2 regions of the Bacillus marinisedimentorum genome follow, and region 1 is predicted to be linked to the other one. Evidence: predicted binding sites of a transcription regulator. Region 1 holds the regulator's gene; the other holds the start of a gene.
The links. The regulator LexA, encoded in region 1, represses DNA repair genes until DNA is damaged. The targets are predictions, from matches to a motif close to CGAACATATGTTCG.
Positions count from the first base shown of each region.

Region 2: addB (helicase-exonuclease AddAB subunit AddB) is a predicted target of LexA. The motif match lies at 4,519-4,532, and genes of this name have one in related genera.

Region 1 covers NZ_LWBL02000030.1:123,187-130,981, reverse strand. The annotation lists gene tkt (transketolase) at 1-811, opposite strand, end outside; gene A4U59_RS09765 (DUF896 domain-containing protein) at 1,004-1,243, opposite strand; gene A4U59_RS09760 (YneB family resolvase-like protein) at 1,314-1,976, opposite strand; gene yneA (cell division suppressor protein YneA) at 2,109-2,387, opposite strand; gene lexA (transcriptional repressor LexA) at 2,546-3,172, shown strand; gene glnA (type I glutamate--ammonia ligase) at 3,313-4,647, opposite strand; gene A4U59_RS09740 (MerR family transcriptional regulator) at 4,702-5,094, opposite strand; gene A4U59_RS09735 (methionine gamma-lyase family protein) at 5,273-6,541, opposite strand; gene hflX (GTPase HflX) at 6,546-7,795, opposite strand, start outside.
Region 2 covers NZ_LWBL02000013.1:75,054-82,848, reverse strand. The annotation lists gene A4U59_RS03930 (cation:proton antiporter) at 409-1,560, opposite strand; gene A4U59_RS03925 (GNAT family N-acetyltransferase) at 1,755-2,309, shown strand; gene A4U59_RS03920 (sulfite exporter TauE/SafE family protein) at 2,644-3,510, opposite strand; gene addB (helicase-exonuclease AddAB subunit AddB) at 4,760-7,795, shown strand, end outside.

The sequences.
Region 1 (7,795 bases):
CTTCTTCGCCAAGCGGTGCACCGTGAGAGGCTGAAGAGCCGGCTTTGTTAGGGGAGCCGTATCCGATCGTTGTTTTCACTTCAATCAGTGTAGGGCGATCAAGATCCGCTCTTGCATTTTCCAGAGCTTCTTCAATTTCCTCAAGATTGTTTCCGTCCTCCACCCTGATTACCTGCCATCCATAAGCTTTAAAACGGTCTTCGACGCTTTCGGTGAACGAGCGGTCCAGCTGGCCGTCAAGGGAAATATCATTTGAGTCATATAACACAACAAGGCGGCCCAGTTTCATATGGCCGGCATAGGAGGCAGCCTCTCCGGAAATGCCTTCCATCAAGTCGCCGTCACCGCAAATACTGTATGTAAAGTGGTCCACTACATTATAGCTGCCGCGGTTATATTTTGCTGCAAGATGCCTTTCAGCCATCGCCATCCCTACAGCCATTGCAATACCCTGGCCAAGCGGTCCTGTTGTTGCTTCAACACCAGATGTATGGCCGTATTCCGGATGACCAGGCGTTCGGCTGCCCCACTGGCGGAAGTTTTTGAGATCGTCCATTGTGACATCGTAACCTGCCAGATGAAGAAGACTGTATAAAAGCATGGAGCCGTGTCCTGCAGACAGGACAAAACGGTCCCTGTTGAACCATTCCGGATTCGCCGGGTTCTGATTCATATATTTAGTCCAGAGACTGTATGCCATAGGAGCTGCTCCCATTGGCATTCCCGGATGTCCTGATTGTGCTTTTTCAATTGCATCAATTGAAAGCGTCCGGATGGTATTAATGGAAAGATCGTGGATGTTATCTGCCATAAAATTTTCATCCCTTCTATGTAATGTGTTTATCCGTTCCCAGCTACAATCATAGCTTTCTTGAATTAAATGTTCAAGCACTCAAAACAGCTGAAGAACGGTTAATCAATTCTACTATTGTATTATATCTCTTTTCCCGTGAATTACGAGCCCAAAACAAAAAAGATACAGCAATCCGGCTAGCTGTATCTCTCAGTGTTTGTGTCCTTTATTTGAATGTTTTTTCTGTTTCAGCTTTTCCGGCGTCACGTCATTTCCGTTTGGATCCACTATTTTCACATTTTGCAATGTGCGGTCAAAGTTTCCCCGGAAAGCCTGCAAATATTCTTCCCGCAATTTTTTTTGCTCTTTTACTTCTTCCGGAGTCAAGCCATCACGTTTCGACTTGCGTGCCAACTCATTGATCCGGTTTATTTTTTCAGGTGAAAGCATCAAAAAACTCCTTATACATAATAATTAGCCCATTAAGGGTTTTTATTTTATCATGTTTGGTTTTCACAGTCTACTCCCCAGCATTCCCATCATCCATCGACCCCATGTATTCCTGATAGCGCCTGTTGACCGTAGCCTTCGAGATGCCAAAACCAAGCCCCCGCAGGGTGGCAGCAATTTCAGCAAAGGTCAGGCCATTGTTCCGCAGCCTGACAATTTCTGATACCGGCACTTCCTTCCTTTCCCTTCCCGGACCGTGATTCCTGCTGGTCAAGTTTTGCTGCGGCCTGTATCCATTTGCAACCGCCCGCTTCATACCACGTTTGATTTTGAGATTATGGAGCTTACGCTGATATTCTTCTACGATGCTCACAATATCAAGAACCATAGAATCCGCTTCCGACAGTTTAAGTTCACCTTGATGGGAAATCGTATGAATTTTGATGCCGAGTTTTTGCAGCGTATGCAGAAGAGCAATGCGTGCATTCCCTCTGCCAAGCCTTGTCTCATCCTGGATGAGCAAAGCATCCGCTTGCCCTGTCTGAAACAGCTCAAGAAAGCGGAATACACCATCGCGGTCAATTTCATAACCGCTTTTTTTCTCTTCTATCATTTCGACTATGTGTATGTCCAGTTCACCGGCAAGCTTCGTTAACTCTTCATTTTGCCTGGCGATTGAAGTCTCCTGTGTATTTTTATCAGTACTGACTCTGCAGTAAAGGACTGCATTCATGTTTGATCACCTGTATGTTCTTTTATTTTATGAGGGTGTCCAAAAGCCCATCTGTCATAATTCATAAACGTTGTCCCTTCCGCATATGTGTAACTCTATTTCTTTATTGCACTCTGGATTGCCGGTGCCGCCTCAGTCTTTTTCGACCGGAATGAGAATTTTCTGTCCTGGATAAATAGCGGACCGTTCCACGTCGTTATGGTCAGTGACCCAGCCGATGAATTCCTCAGCAGTGTAAACATGATGGTCGTGGTATTCCTCAGCAAGCCCCCAGAGTGTATCTCCCTTTTCTATCGTTACTTTTATGTAATCTTCCCTGTCAAGCGGCGCTGCCATCACCACTGTAGCTGTTGTAAACAGGATCATGAAAATAAATGCAGCGACAAATGTCATATCGATTTTGCTTTGCATCTTTCTATTCCCTCCCCAAGAATATACGTTCGCTTTTGTTGAGTTCATTATAAAGGGAACAAATGTTTCCGTCAACGGTTTTTCGAACTTATGTTTGTATGCTGGACAGGGACATGGTATACTTACGGTAAGAAAAGGAAACGAACGGGGTGCACAAAATGACAAAACTCTCAAAACGCCAGGAGGAAATCCTGAATTTCATTAAAGAAGAAGTCCATCAAAAAGGCTATCCCCCTTCCGTCAGGGAGATCGGCGAAGCAGTCGGGCTTGCTTCAAGTTCTACTGTACACGGACATCTGGCACGGCTTGAAAAGAAGGGCCTGATCAGGAGGGATCCCACTAAGCCTCGGGCAATCGAAGTCCTTGGCACCCAGTCCGCCCAGGACATCCCTGTCAGCCGGACAGTCAATGTTCCTGTTATCGGTAAGGTAACTGCCGGGCAGCCAATTTCAGCAATCGAAAACGTGGAAGAATATATGCCTTTGCCTGAGCGGTTTGTCGCAGCGGCGGATGAAAATGTTTATATCCTAAATATCGTCGGAGACAGTATGATTGAAGCGGGCATTTATGACGGAGACATGGTCATCGTCCGCCAGCAAAGCACCGCGAACAACGGTGATATCGTTGTCGCCATGACGGATGAGAACGAAGCTACTGTAAAACGTTTCTTTAAAGAAAAGGACTATGTCCGCCTCCAGCCTGAAAATTCCACAATGGATCCGATCATCCTCCGGAATGTAAGCATCCTCGGAAAAGTGGTCGGCGTCTACAGGATGGTTCATTAAGCAGCGGATGCTGTTTTTGCTGTCATCCCGCAAACCGCCATCTTTACTATAGGAATATGAAACAGCCGGTCACACTGCCGGCTGTTTTTTTTTGAGGATATTTAAAAAGCCCCCCGTCTCCGGGAGGCTTTGTTTCTGTCTTAATATGTTGTAAAGTATTGTTCACGTTCCCAAGGGTGAACCTGGGTCCGGAACATATCCCACTCAATTTCTTTAGCTTCGATAAAGTGTTCCGATGCATGTTTGCCGAGTGCTGTCATCAGTACTTCATCTTTTTTCAGCAGCTCAAGTGCTTCTTTCAGTGTGGAAGGAAGATCGTTGATTCCGATGCTCATTCGTTCATCTTTGTTCATCACATAAATGTTGCGGTCGACAGGAGACGGCGCGGACATATTGTTTTTGATGCCGTCAAGTCCAGCCGCAAGCATGACCGCCATAGCCAGGTAAGGGTTCGCTGCCGGATCGACACTGCGGACTTCAATCCGGGTCGAAAGGCCGCGTGAAGCAGGTACACGGACAAGCGGGCTTCTGTTTTTTGAAGACCAGGCAACATAACAAGGCGCTTCATACCCGGGAACAAGACGCTTATAGGAATTTACCGTCGGGTTAGTGATCGCGGTAAAGGATTCAGCGTGCTTGAGGATACCGGCTACGAAATGACGGGCCGTATCGCTGAGCTGCAAGTCTCCTTCAGTATCATAGAACGCGTTTTCGCCATTCCTGAACAGGGACATGTTCGCATGCATTCCAGATCCATTGACGCCAAAGAGCGGTTTCGGCATGAAGGTTGCATGAAGGCCGTGTTTCCGTGCGATTGTTTTCACAGCCAGTTTGAATGTCTGGATGTCATCACAGGCCCGCAAAGCAGAAGCGTATTTAAAGTCGATCTCATGCTGGCCGGGTGCAACTTCATGGTGTGATGCTTCAATTTCAAAACCCATATCCTCGAGTTCAAGGACGATATCACGACGGCAGTTTTCGCCGAGGTCGGTCGGTGCAAGGTCAAAATATCCGCCTTTATCGTTCAGTTCGAGGGTCGGTTCACCGTTTTCATCATTTTTAAACAGGAAGAACTCCGGTTCAGGTCCAATGTTGAAGTCGGTGAAGCCGAGCTCTTCCATTTCTTTGAGCATGCGCTTGAGAATGCCGCGCGGGTCTCCTTCAAACGGAGTGCCGTCCGGATTGTAAATATCACAGATCAGGCGGGCCACTTTTCCTTTCTCAGATGTCCACGGGAAAATGACCCATGTATCAAGATCAGGGAAAAGGTACATATCAGATTCTTCAATACGGACAAAACCTTCAATGGAAGAACCGTCAAACATCATTTGATTGTCGAGTGCTTTAGGCAGCTGATCTACCGGGATTTCTACGTTTTTGATGATTCCAAGCAAATCTGTGAATTGGAGTCGGATAAATTTTACATTTTCCTTATCAGCTAAATTCAGGATATCTTCTTTTGAATACTTAGACATTTTGCTATTCTTCCTCCCACTTTTTTATAAAGTCATCAACGGCTATATTTGCCATTAATGGAAAAACCTTGATAACTCTCCTTGACGCAGGGACGCTTTGTTATACCTGCCGGCATGTTGAAGCTCATTTCTCAAAATGTCACGCAGCTGTTCATCGGTCATTTCCGGTTTTGCTGCTTTTTCAGCTGCGGGAGCACGAGTCTCCTCCTGTCTCAGGACAATCTCTTTGATGCCGGCCATATTGATGCCTCTTTCAATCAGCTCCTTGATTTCAAGCAGCCGGTCAACATCATTGAAAGAAAACATGCGCCTGTTCCCTTCTGTACGCGCAGGGCTTACCAGTCCGTGTTCTTCATAATAGCGAATTTGCCGGGCTGATAATTCTGTGAGTTTCATGACGATTCCCATAGGAAAGAGGGGCATGTTGCGGCGTATGGTATCACCCATTGCAACTCCTCCTTTTCAGAACATTCCTTATTCAATTACTAACAGTTTATCTTATGTAAGGTATGTTGTCAAATGGATGTTAGGTTTTCTCACATTATTTTTTTTGAGGAGACTTCCCCGGGGGAATTGCAAGCAAAATGAGAAAAAGGGCTTCAGCCCTTTTAACGTCAACGCCGGTTCATAATTTGATCAGCCCATCTTCCTCTAGCCGGTCAACTGCCTGGCATACTGCAATTTTCACATGCTCATAAGTCAGACCGCCCTGTACGTATGCGGTAAAAGGCGGCCGGATCGGCCCATCGGCTGTGAGCTCCAGGCTAGCCCCCTGAATGAAGGTTCCCGCCGCCATGATGACGTCATCTTCATAGCCCGGCATATAACTCGGATGCGGTGTCACATGGGAATTGACGGGTGAAGCGAACTGAATCGCCTGACAGAACGACACCATGCTTTCAGCATCATCAAATTCTACGGATTGAATCAAATCAGTCCTTTTACTATTCCATTTTGGAGATGTCCTTAAACCTGCTTTTTCTAAAAAGGCAGATGTGAAAATCGCCCCTTTTACCGCCTGGGCAACAATATGTGGTGCAAGAAAAAATCCTTGATACATTTCCTGGAGGCTGTATAGAGATGCACCTGCTTCGGCTCCGATTCCCGGTGATGTCAGCCTGTACCCGCATAATTCCACCAGATCGGCCCTGCCGACGATATAGCCTCCTGTTTTAGCGAGTCCCCCACCTGGATTTTTAATAAGTGAGCCGGCCATTAGATCTGCTCCTGCGTGAGCCGGTTCCATCGTTTCCACAAATTCTCCGTAACAGTTATCAACGAAAACGATGATGTCTTCTTTGAGATCCTTTACAAAATCAATCATTTCCCGGATTTCTTCAACTGTATAAGATGGACGTATGCCGTAGCCTTTGGAACGCTGAATTCCGATCATCTTCGTATTGGATCCGATCGCTTGTTTTACAGCGTTAAAATCAACCATCCCCTCTTCAGTCAGATCGATTGAACGGTATTTGATTCCGAACTCTTTGAGCGAACCTTTCCCGTTTCCGCGGATGCCGACGATTTCTTCAAGGGTGTCATAAGGGCGGCCTGTTATGTAAAGGAGCTCATCCCCCGGGCGGAGAACCCCGAATAATGCGGTTGATATGGCATGGGTGCCGGAAATGATTTGTGGCCGCACAAGTCCCGCTTCGGCGCCAAGCGCCCGTGCATATACCCTTTCCAATGTGTCCCGGCCGGCATCATCATAGCCGTAGCCGGTCGAGGGTGTGAAATGAAAATCACTTACCTGGAAATGACGGAAGCTTTCCAGGACGCGGAATTGGTTCGATTCAGCTGTTTGATCAGCTATCCGGTGAAGCGGTTCGATTTGTTTTTCGATTTCATTGGCGTATTGCTCGATTTTACTGCTGTTTGTAAAATGTTCGTACATGCTGCTATTCTCCTTTATTTTCAGCCAGTTCTTTATACAATGGCACGTGCGGGTGGATATACCCCGTACAGCGGTAACCTGTTTCAGCTTCATCGTATGTTCTTTCCTGCAGGATCGTTTCGGCAGCGAGCCGCGCAAGAAGGCGCCCGTTATTTTCATTGACAGTCACATCGTAAGCGGTCATTTCCTTAATCAGGCAAGATTGGACTTCCGCTTTCAACCGGTTGATATCCTCTTCTTCGAATGCACTGATCAGCAATTTGGAACCGGCACGCGTTCCGGGAATAAAGTCTTCAAGCATTTCATCCTTTTTGTTATAGACTGTAAGAATCGGAATGTCGTTGACCCCTAGGTCTTCGAGCAGTTCATACACTGTTTCTTCATGATTGAAATGATCCGGGTTCGATGAGTCCACGACATGAACGATTAAGTCTGCCTCCTTAACTTCTTCGAGGGTTGACCGGAAAGCTGCCACGAGGGTTGTCGGCAAATCCTGGATGAACCCGACAGTGTCGGTCAGCAAAACAGTTGCCCCAGATGGAATAATCATTTTCCTCGTTAACGGATCAAGGGTAGCAAACAGCAGATCCTCCTCAAATGATTCCGCTTCTGTCAGCTTGTTGAACAGGGTTGATTTTCCGGCATTTGTGTATCCTACAAGCGCTATCTGGGTCGCTCTGTTCCTTTTTCTCCTTTCACGATAGCGCTCCCTATGTTCGACGATGACCTGAAGCTGTTTTTTCAAGTCATCGATACGGCGCCTGATATGGCGGCGGTCCGATTCCAGTTTGGTTTCACCCGGTCCCCTCGTCCCGATGCCGGCACCAAGCCTGGACATTGCTTCACCCTGCCCGCCGAGTCTTGGCAGCAAATATTGAAGCTGGGCAAGCTCGACCTGCAGCTGGCCTTCCCTCGACTTTGCCCGACCCGCGAAAATATCTAGTATGAGCTGGGTCCGATCGATGACCCGCTGATGGAATAAGCCTGATAAGTTTCTGATTTGGGAAGGGGATAATTCATCATTAAAAATAACGAGGTCTGCATCCAACTCATCGGCTGCTGCCGCGATTTCTTGGATTTTTCCTTTTCCAATGTAAGTCGCCGGATCGATTTTCTGTCGTTTTTGTGTATATACTCCTGCGACCTCCCCACCTGCTGTACCTGTTAAAGATGCCAATTCATCAAGTGAGTACTCGATCCTTTCTTCCGTGTCCTGTTGCAGCCACGATGCGACCAGCACAGCTCTTTCTCTGT
Region 2 (7,795 bases), on a different contig from region 1:
ATCGACATAAACTTTTTAATTAATTATTATAAGGGCAGGATTGTGGAGTAAGGAAGTATTATATTTTCCATCCTGGCCCTCGCCCGTTTCTTTCCGCTACAGGCATTCGTTTTCATCACGGGCACAAGTGCGACATCCGTTGCAGCGGAAATCAACTCCTTGTTTTAACATACAATGTATAAGAACAGGCTATAAACCAGACTTATTCAATTAAAAGGTACTTTGATTGGAAAGGGCCGACTGCCAAGCGTTTTTCGTTAGTTATAATGCTATTTTATATACAATTATTGGTTCATTTAATGTGCGCATTTAATTGCTTTTTCACTTTTCTCGGCGTTATCGGAACTGCGTGCGGTTTCCGATGCAGCTTATTTTACCACGTGGAGCAGCGGCCTTTCCCGGAACGGATCACTCAGGATGTGTACTTGTGTCTGCATTTTTGAAGAACTTTTCAGTCAGTTTCGGTGCAAGCATGAAGATAAGCATTCCTATAAACGCAGCAGCCAGAATATAAATCCCTGTAAAAACTTGCAGTGTTCCCGTTGCGAGTCCTGCGATGATTACAGAAAACTCCCCGCGTGGAGTAAAGGAAAAACCGGCGAGCGCGGCCTCCTTTTTTTCCAGTCCGTACCATTTCCCTCCGTAGTAACCGACAAGTACTTTATATAGAATCCCCCAGAGAAGCAAAACGGCCAGGAGGCCAACAGAAGGAACGGTGTCATTAAATTCCATGGAAATCCCGAAATGCAGGAAAAAGAACGGGAGGAATAAGTTTCTGACTGGCATCAAGTCACGCTTGATCAACCTTTTCACTTTTACATCAGCCAATATCATGCCTGCCAGGAAGGCACCGATGATTTCGGAAAGTCCGAGCAGGACAGCAACACCGCCGTAAGCCAGTGCACTCCCGACAACTAGCAGGATGAAAGCATCATCGGTAACGATGCGTTTGACATACGGCTCAGCCCATTTGAACACGATTTTGCTGAGTACGAATGCGCCTGCTGCCAGTCCGGCAATTTTCACAAAGATGAACACAAAGTCAAATCCTGTAAAGGATTCGCCGGACATGCCGATCAAAACGGTAACGAGCACTGGTGCGACAAGGTCTTCAAATATGAGCAGGGACAGCATGAATTCTGACTCCCTGTTTTGCAGCCTGTCCGAGTGCTCAAGCAGTTTTGCGGTTATGGACGAACTGGTTGCATACACAATTCCTCCGATGATGAGGGCCGGGAAAAAGTCGAGCCCAAAAAGGTAGGCGACAAAAGTGGTGATGACAATCCCTAAAAAGGCGTCCAGTGTTCCAGCTTTCCACACCTTTTTAATATTCAGGGCGAAATTTCCGATGTTATAGCGCATGCCGAGTAGGAAAAACAGCAGAATCATTCCGATTTCTCCTGCTACCTTGATCGCTTCCGATTCATGGATGAAAAAAGATAAGCCGATTCCAAGCAGCACATATAGGACTATGTCCGGTACCCTTAATAATTTTATTCCAATAAAACCTGACAGTGCCAGGGCGAGTAAGATGAGTCCAACGACCAGCGGCAAATTCACAAAAGTTCCATCCTTCCTGAAATTGATGTAATGTCCTTCCTTTATTCCCCGACTCAGTAACAATCACTCCTGTTTTTGGCAGATGCCGCCATCCATAAAATAACAAAAATGAAAAATAGTAATATAGCCGACTGAAAGGATTTTCACGGAGCATCGCGAACACTACTTTATAGAAACATAGAGCGGGGGGATTGATGATAATGCTAAATAAGCCGCTGTTCCATGGTGACCGTGTCAAGTTGACGGCTTTTCAGGAGGAGGATGCCGCTGTGCTGGCCGCATGGCATGAAGATGATGAATTTCTACAGTTGTTTGATGCCAGGCCGGCCGTTCCGAAGTCAAAGAAAGACATGGAGGATTGGATCAGCAGCCAGGAGTCTGACAGCTTTCGCTTTGCCGTAAGATTAAAAGGCACAGAAGAGCTGGCAGGCTTTATTGAAATCGATGGCATCCTGTGGAATCACAGAAGCGCCTGGATTTCCGCTGCACTGCAGCGCCAGTACTGGAGCCAGGGGTATGGGACTGAAGCAATGAACCTTGCCATCCAATACGCATTTGAAGAATTAAACCTTCACCGGCTGCAGTTGACCGTGTTTTCTTATAATGAGCGTGCAAAGCGGATGTATGAGAAACTCGGTTTCATAAGGGAAGGATCGCACAGAGAATTTCTGGAACGCCGCGGCAGACGGCATGACCTTGAACTTTACGGAATGCTGAAAAGAGAATGGATGGAAAAAGAGCACAGCTAAGGCGTTAAAGCCTGCTGTGCTCTTTTTTTGCTAAAATTATAATATGTAAGCGTTGTGGATAAAAAGCCAGAAGAGAATCGTCCAGCTCCAGGCGCCAGCGGCTATCGTCATAAGCGGTGATCCCCTCCGGGAGGAAAGAGCACCTCCCTGCGGGTACCCCCGCTTATGCGTACGCCGCTAAGCGGGCGCTTTGCGCATTTGTTCCTCCAGCTCCAGGCGCCAGCGGCTATCGTCATAAGCGGTGATCCCCTCCGGGAGGAAAGAGCACCTCCCTGCGGGAACCCCCGCTTATGCGTACGCCGCTAAGCGGGCGCCTTGCGCATTTGTTCCTGAGTCATTCGTTCTGCTGCTCTTTTCTGCTGCCGATCATAGTCCTGCTAAACGAGTAAATTAAATAAATAATGAAAGCGGTGAGGCCCGCAAGCCCGGTCATATTCAGCCCAAACAGCTTCAGCAGGACGCTGAGCCATGTGACAATATATAGCAAGCCGAGTCGTTTTTTGATTTCCGGATCGCTGAAATAAGCTGTCAAATGGGCGCCGACTTGACCGCCAATCAAAGCACCGATGACCAGCATGATTCCAATCACATAATTGATCGGTGTTGTAAAAGCATATGAAATAAAACCAGATATAACGATGAAGAAAACACTGACAAGGCTCGTTCCGACAGCCAGTCTTGGCTGCAGAGCAAGCAGCGATATAAACAGCGGTACGATAATGAATCCGCCCCCGACTCCGAGGGCCGTGGAGGCGAAGCCGCCAAAAAAGCCGATAAACAAAATAATCGGGAGGGAGTGTTTTCCGTTTTCAGCGGGTTCCTTAGGCTTCCCTTTTTTCTTATGGAGCATCGAAAAAGCGAAATAACCGAGCAGCAGCAGATAAAAACCAGGTATGACCGTTTCAGAAAGCCCTCTGCTTTCGAGAAACAGGACAAACGGGTGAGCTACCCTTGTCGCGGCAAGTCCGCTTAATCCTGTGATGAATGCCAGCTTCCACTCGATGTTGCGGAGGCGCAAATGGGCAACTACTCCGGATACCGATGTTCCGATTGTATAAAGGAGGCTCGTTGCAATGGCAGTTACTGGCGCGAAACCAAACAGCAGCAGCACCGGTGTCAAAACAAAGCCGCCGCCCACTCCGAAAAATCCGGAAAGAATCCCGATGATGGCCCCGATGAGCAGATATGCAGCTAATTCCAAAACGATTGCTCCTTCCGTCTGCAGATGATTATAGTTTAGCCAGAATGCGGCTTTTTGAGCAAATGTTTTGCCTTGTTTGTTGTTGAGGGGAGGAGCTTGATCCTATGCTGCAGACAGTATGTTACGAATCCAGATACATCCAGTCAGTACGGCGCGAAACCTGCCCCTTAACCGGTCGCGGTCCATGATGGTGCACAGGGGACGGCGCGAAACCGGTATGGAACGGCGCGAAAAGTCGTAGTTATGGCGCGAAACGGGTGGTTTGGCGTGAAAAGTCGCAGATACGGCGTGAAAGGGCAGGATTTGCGCATGAAAGGAGGACTGTTTGGCATGAAAAGTCGTTGTTACGGCGCGAAACCTGCCCCTTAACCGGTCGCGGTCCATGATGGTGCACAGGGGACGGCGCGAAACCGGTATGGAACGGCGTGAAAAGTGGTAGTTATGGCGCGAAACGGGTGGTCTGGCGTGAAAAGTCGCAGATACGGCGTGAAAAAGCAGGATTTGCGCATGAAAGGAGGACTGTTTGGCATGAAAAGTCGTTGTTACGGCGCGAAACCTGCCCCTTAACCGGTCGCGGTCCATGATGGTGCACAGGGGACGGCGTGAAATACGCGATTCCGCATGAACCAGCTGCATAACCTATAAAATATAGTTCAAAACCGTCTGCTAACTGCAAAATAACCGTTCCTATGGATTGAATTGAAGCATTACTTCCAAAAATCCCAAATAATCAATTGTTGATTTTTAAAGGTCTTTATTACAACAGCAGGCGTGAGAATCCTTAAAATTGCTCACCAATTTTCTCGTGCAGAAAGGATTCATAAAGGCTTATTAAATGTACCGCAGCGCCTCAAAATCGGGGGACAGCCCGGAATCCGGGATTTTCGGGGAACCACCAGATATCAATTTAAACCTCTGAAGCTCGCTGTACCATACCATGATCGGGCAAAAGAACAGCACCCATTCATCTGCAAGGTGGAAGAGAACGGAAAAATCTGCTAAACTTATAGAACGGATGTTCGAAATCACCTTCAGATATTGGCAGATGAAAAAGGTTTATCGGCATTCGCGGAAATAGTATCATAGAATCAGGAAATGTGACGTTGAAAAGATAAGCAGATACTTACAGGCAGCCGTTTCGCACATGTTTCAGCAAAAACGGCCTGTTTTACATTTTTGATTACATAACGAGACAGCTCGGGCGATCCTCAAGCTGTCGACAGATATTTGCAGGAGCGGAGGTTATTCAATGACAGTGCGATTTGTCATCGGACGGGCAGGAAGCGGGAAGACGGCGCTTTGCAAAGACGATTTGCGGAAGCGTCTCAAGGATAATCCGGATGGAAACCCGCTGATTTATCTTGTGCCGGATCAAATGACATTCCAAACGGAGTATGATTTGATCACAACGCCGGGACTTGGCGGCATGATCAGGACGCAGGTGTTCAGTTTCACGAGGCTGGCCTGGAGGGTTTTGCAGGAGACTGGCGGGATTTCCCGTTATCATATCAATACGCTCGGCCTTAATATGATGATCCGAAAGATTTTGGAAAGCCGAAGGAAAGAGCTCAAGGTGTTTGAAAAGGCTGCTGAGAAAAACGGATTTATTGAACAGCTTGAGGAGATGATGGCTGAATTCAAGAGATACTGTGTCACACCGGCCGATCTAGAGCAGAAACGGATGGAACTTGATGCTGGCGGAAAAGCAGAAGCGGGAACGGAGAGCCTGAAAGAGAAGCTTCACGATTTTCAGCTCATTTATGAAGACCTGGAGAAAAGCCTGGCCGGCCGTTATGTCGATTCAGAAGATTATTTGAGGCTGCTTGCCGAGAAGATTCCGGATTCCGATTTTATAAAAGATGCCGAGTTTTATATTGATGGGTTTTACAGCTTCACACCGCAGGAAGAGCTTGTTCTTGGAGCGCTTTTTCAGCATGCGAAGCGGGTGACTGTTTCGTTGACGCTCGACCGCGAGTATGAACATGCTCCCCATGAACTTAATCTATTCCGGATGACGGGGGATACGTTTATGAAATTGAGGGAGCTAGCCGGAGGTCTTGGGGCGGAACTGGAGAAGACGGTTGTTTTGGATGGAAAGCCCCCCCGTTATGAGCAGGCTCCGTCACTTGAACATCTGGAACGCTGTTATGATGTCAGGCCGGCTGAACAAGTTGATTTAGCCGGGGAAATCACGCTTGCTGCGGCCGTTAACAGGCGGGCAGAAGTGGAAGGCGTTGCCCGGGAAGTCCTTAAGCTCGTCCGTGAAGAAGGGTACCGGTTCAGGGATATCGGCATATTTGTCCGCAACATGGGAGATTACCAGAAGCTGATGGAGACGATATTCAATGATTACGAGATTCCTTATTTCATCGACCTGAAGCAAACGATGCTGAATCATCCCCTGTTTGAGCTGATTCGGTCATCACTCGATGTCATCCATACGAACTGGCGTTACGATCCGGTGTTCCGCTGTGTGAAAACGGACCTGTTTTTTCCGCTGGGGAGCCGTGTTGAAGGGCTCCGGGAACAGATGGACCAGCTTGAAAACTACGTGCTGGCCCGCGGCATCCAGGGCGTCAAGTGGAAACAGGATGAGCCGTGGACCTACCGGCGCATTTATTCACTTGAAGATACGGACACCGGGCAAACGGACAAAGAGAAGGAAATTGAGGATAAGATCAACCGTCTGCGCAGATTGATCGCAGCACCGCTCGCTTCCCTTGAGGAAGAAATGAAAAGGGCGAAAACGGGCCGGGATTATGCGGAAGCACTCTATCATTTTCTTTCCGGGATAAGGGTTCCTGAGAAAATTGAAAAGCTGCGCGATACGGCAGCTGAGAACGGAAATCTTACACTCGCCCGCCAGCACGACCAGGTGTGGGATGAGTTTATGGATTTGCTGGACCAGATTGTGGAAATCACCGGTGATGATAAACTGACATTTGATATGTTCATGAAAATGATCGGAACAGGACTGGAATCGATGAGGTTTGCACTGGTGCCGCCTTCACTTGACCAGGTGCTGGCGGGAACGCTTGATCGGACCCGTTTTGGGGATGTGAAAATTTCATTTATTCTCGGGGTGAATGAAGGTGTCCTGCCTGCTGTTCCACAGGAAGACGATGTCATTTCCGATGAAGAAAGGCAGCTTCTTCTTGATTCGGGTGTACAGCTGGCACCAGGAAGCCGCGAGCAGCTGTTGGATGAGAATTTTCTGATTTACCTTGCTCTGACCAGTCCGTCGGAGCGGTTGTGGGTAAGCTGGCCCCTTGCGGATGAGGAAGGGAAATCATTGAATCCGTCTGTTCTTGTCAAACGCATCAAAAGCCTTTACAGTACGCTGGAGGAAAAGCTCATTTTAAACGATCCGACGGAAGTTAGTGAACAGGAGCAGCTGGATTTCGTCACGACAGGCAAGAAGACGCTGTCTTATCTCGCTGCCCAGCTGCAGGCGTGGAAACGGGGGTATCCGGTTGCACCGCTGTGGATCGATGTCCTGAATGAATTTATCACCAGTGAACAGTGGTCGGAAAAGGCGCGGACCGTCCTGGGCAGCCTGTTTTTTAAAAATGAAGCAAAGCAGCTTGATGCGCATATCAGCAAAGAGCTGTACGGCGAGCAGATCCAGGCAAGTGTTTCAAGGATGGAGCGGTTCAACTCCTGCGCATTTTCCCAGTTTGCTTCACACGGGCTGAAATTGAAGGAGCGGCAAATCTTCAAGCTCGAAGCTCCTGATATCGGGCAGCTTTTCCACGGGGCATTGAAACGGATGTCCGAACTTGTGAAGGAGCACGGCCTTGAATGGAACGAGCTGACCAGCAAGCAATGCGAGCAATTTTCCATCCAGGCGATCGATGAATTGGCGCCGCATCTTCAAGGTGAGATTCTGTTAAGCTCAAACAGGCACAATTATATAAAACGGAAATTGCAGCAAGTGGTGGCAAAGGCTTCGGGTGTCATGAGTGAACATGCCAAATCAAGCGGATTTGTACCGATCGGCCTTGAGGTTCCATTCGGGTCTGGCCAAGACTTGCCTGCCATTACCTTCAAGCTTCCTAACGGCACTGAAATGGAACTGGTCGGCCGAATTGACCGGGTCGACAAAGCGGAAAGCTCAAAAGGGATGCTGCTGCGGGTCGTCGACTATAAATCAAGCGAGAAGGCGCTGAGCCTGGCTGAAGTATACTTTGGCCTGGCCTTGCAGATGCTCACATATCTCGATATCGTGCTGACCCATTCCGATAAATGGCTCGGCGAGGATGCGCATCCTGCCGGAGTCCTCTAT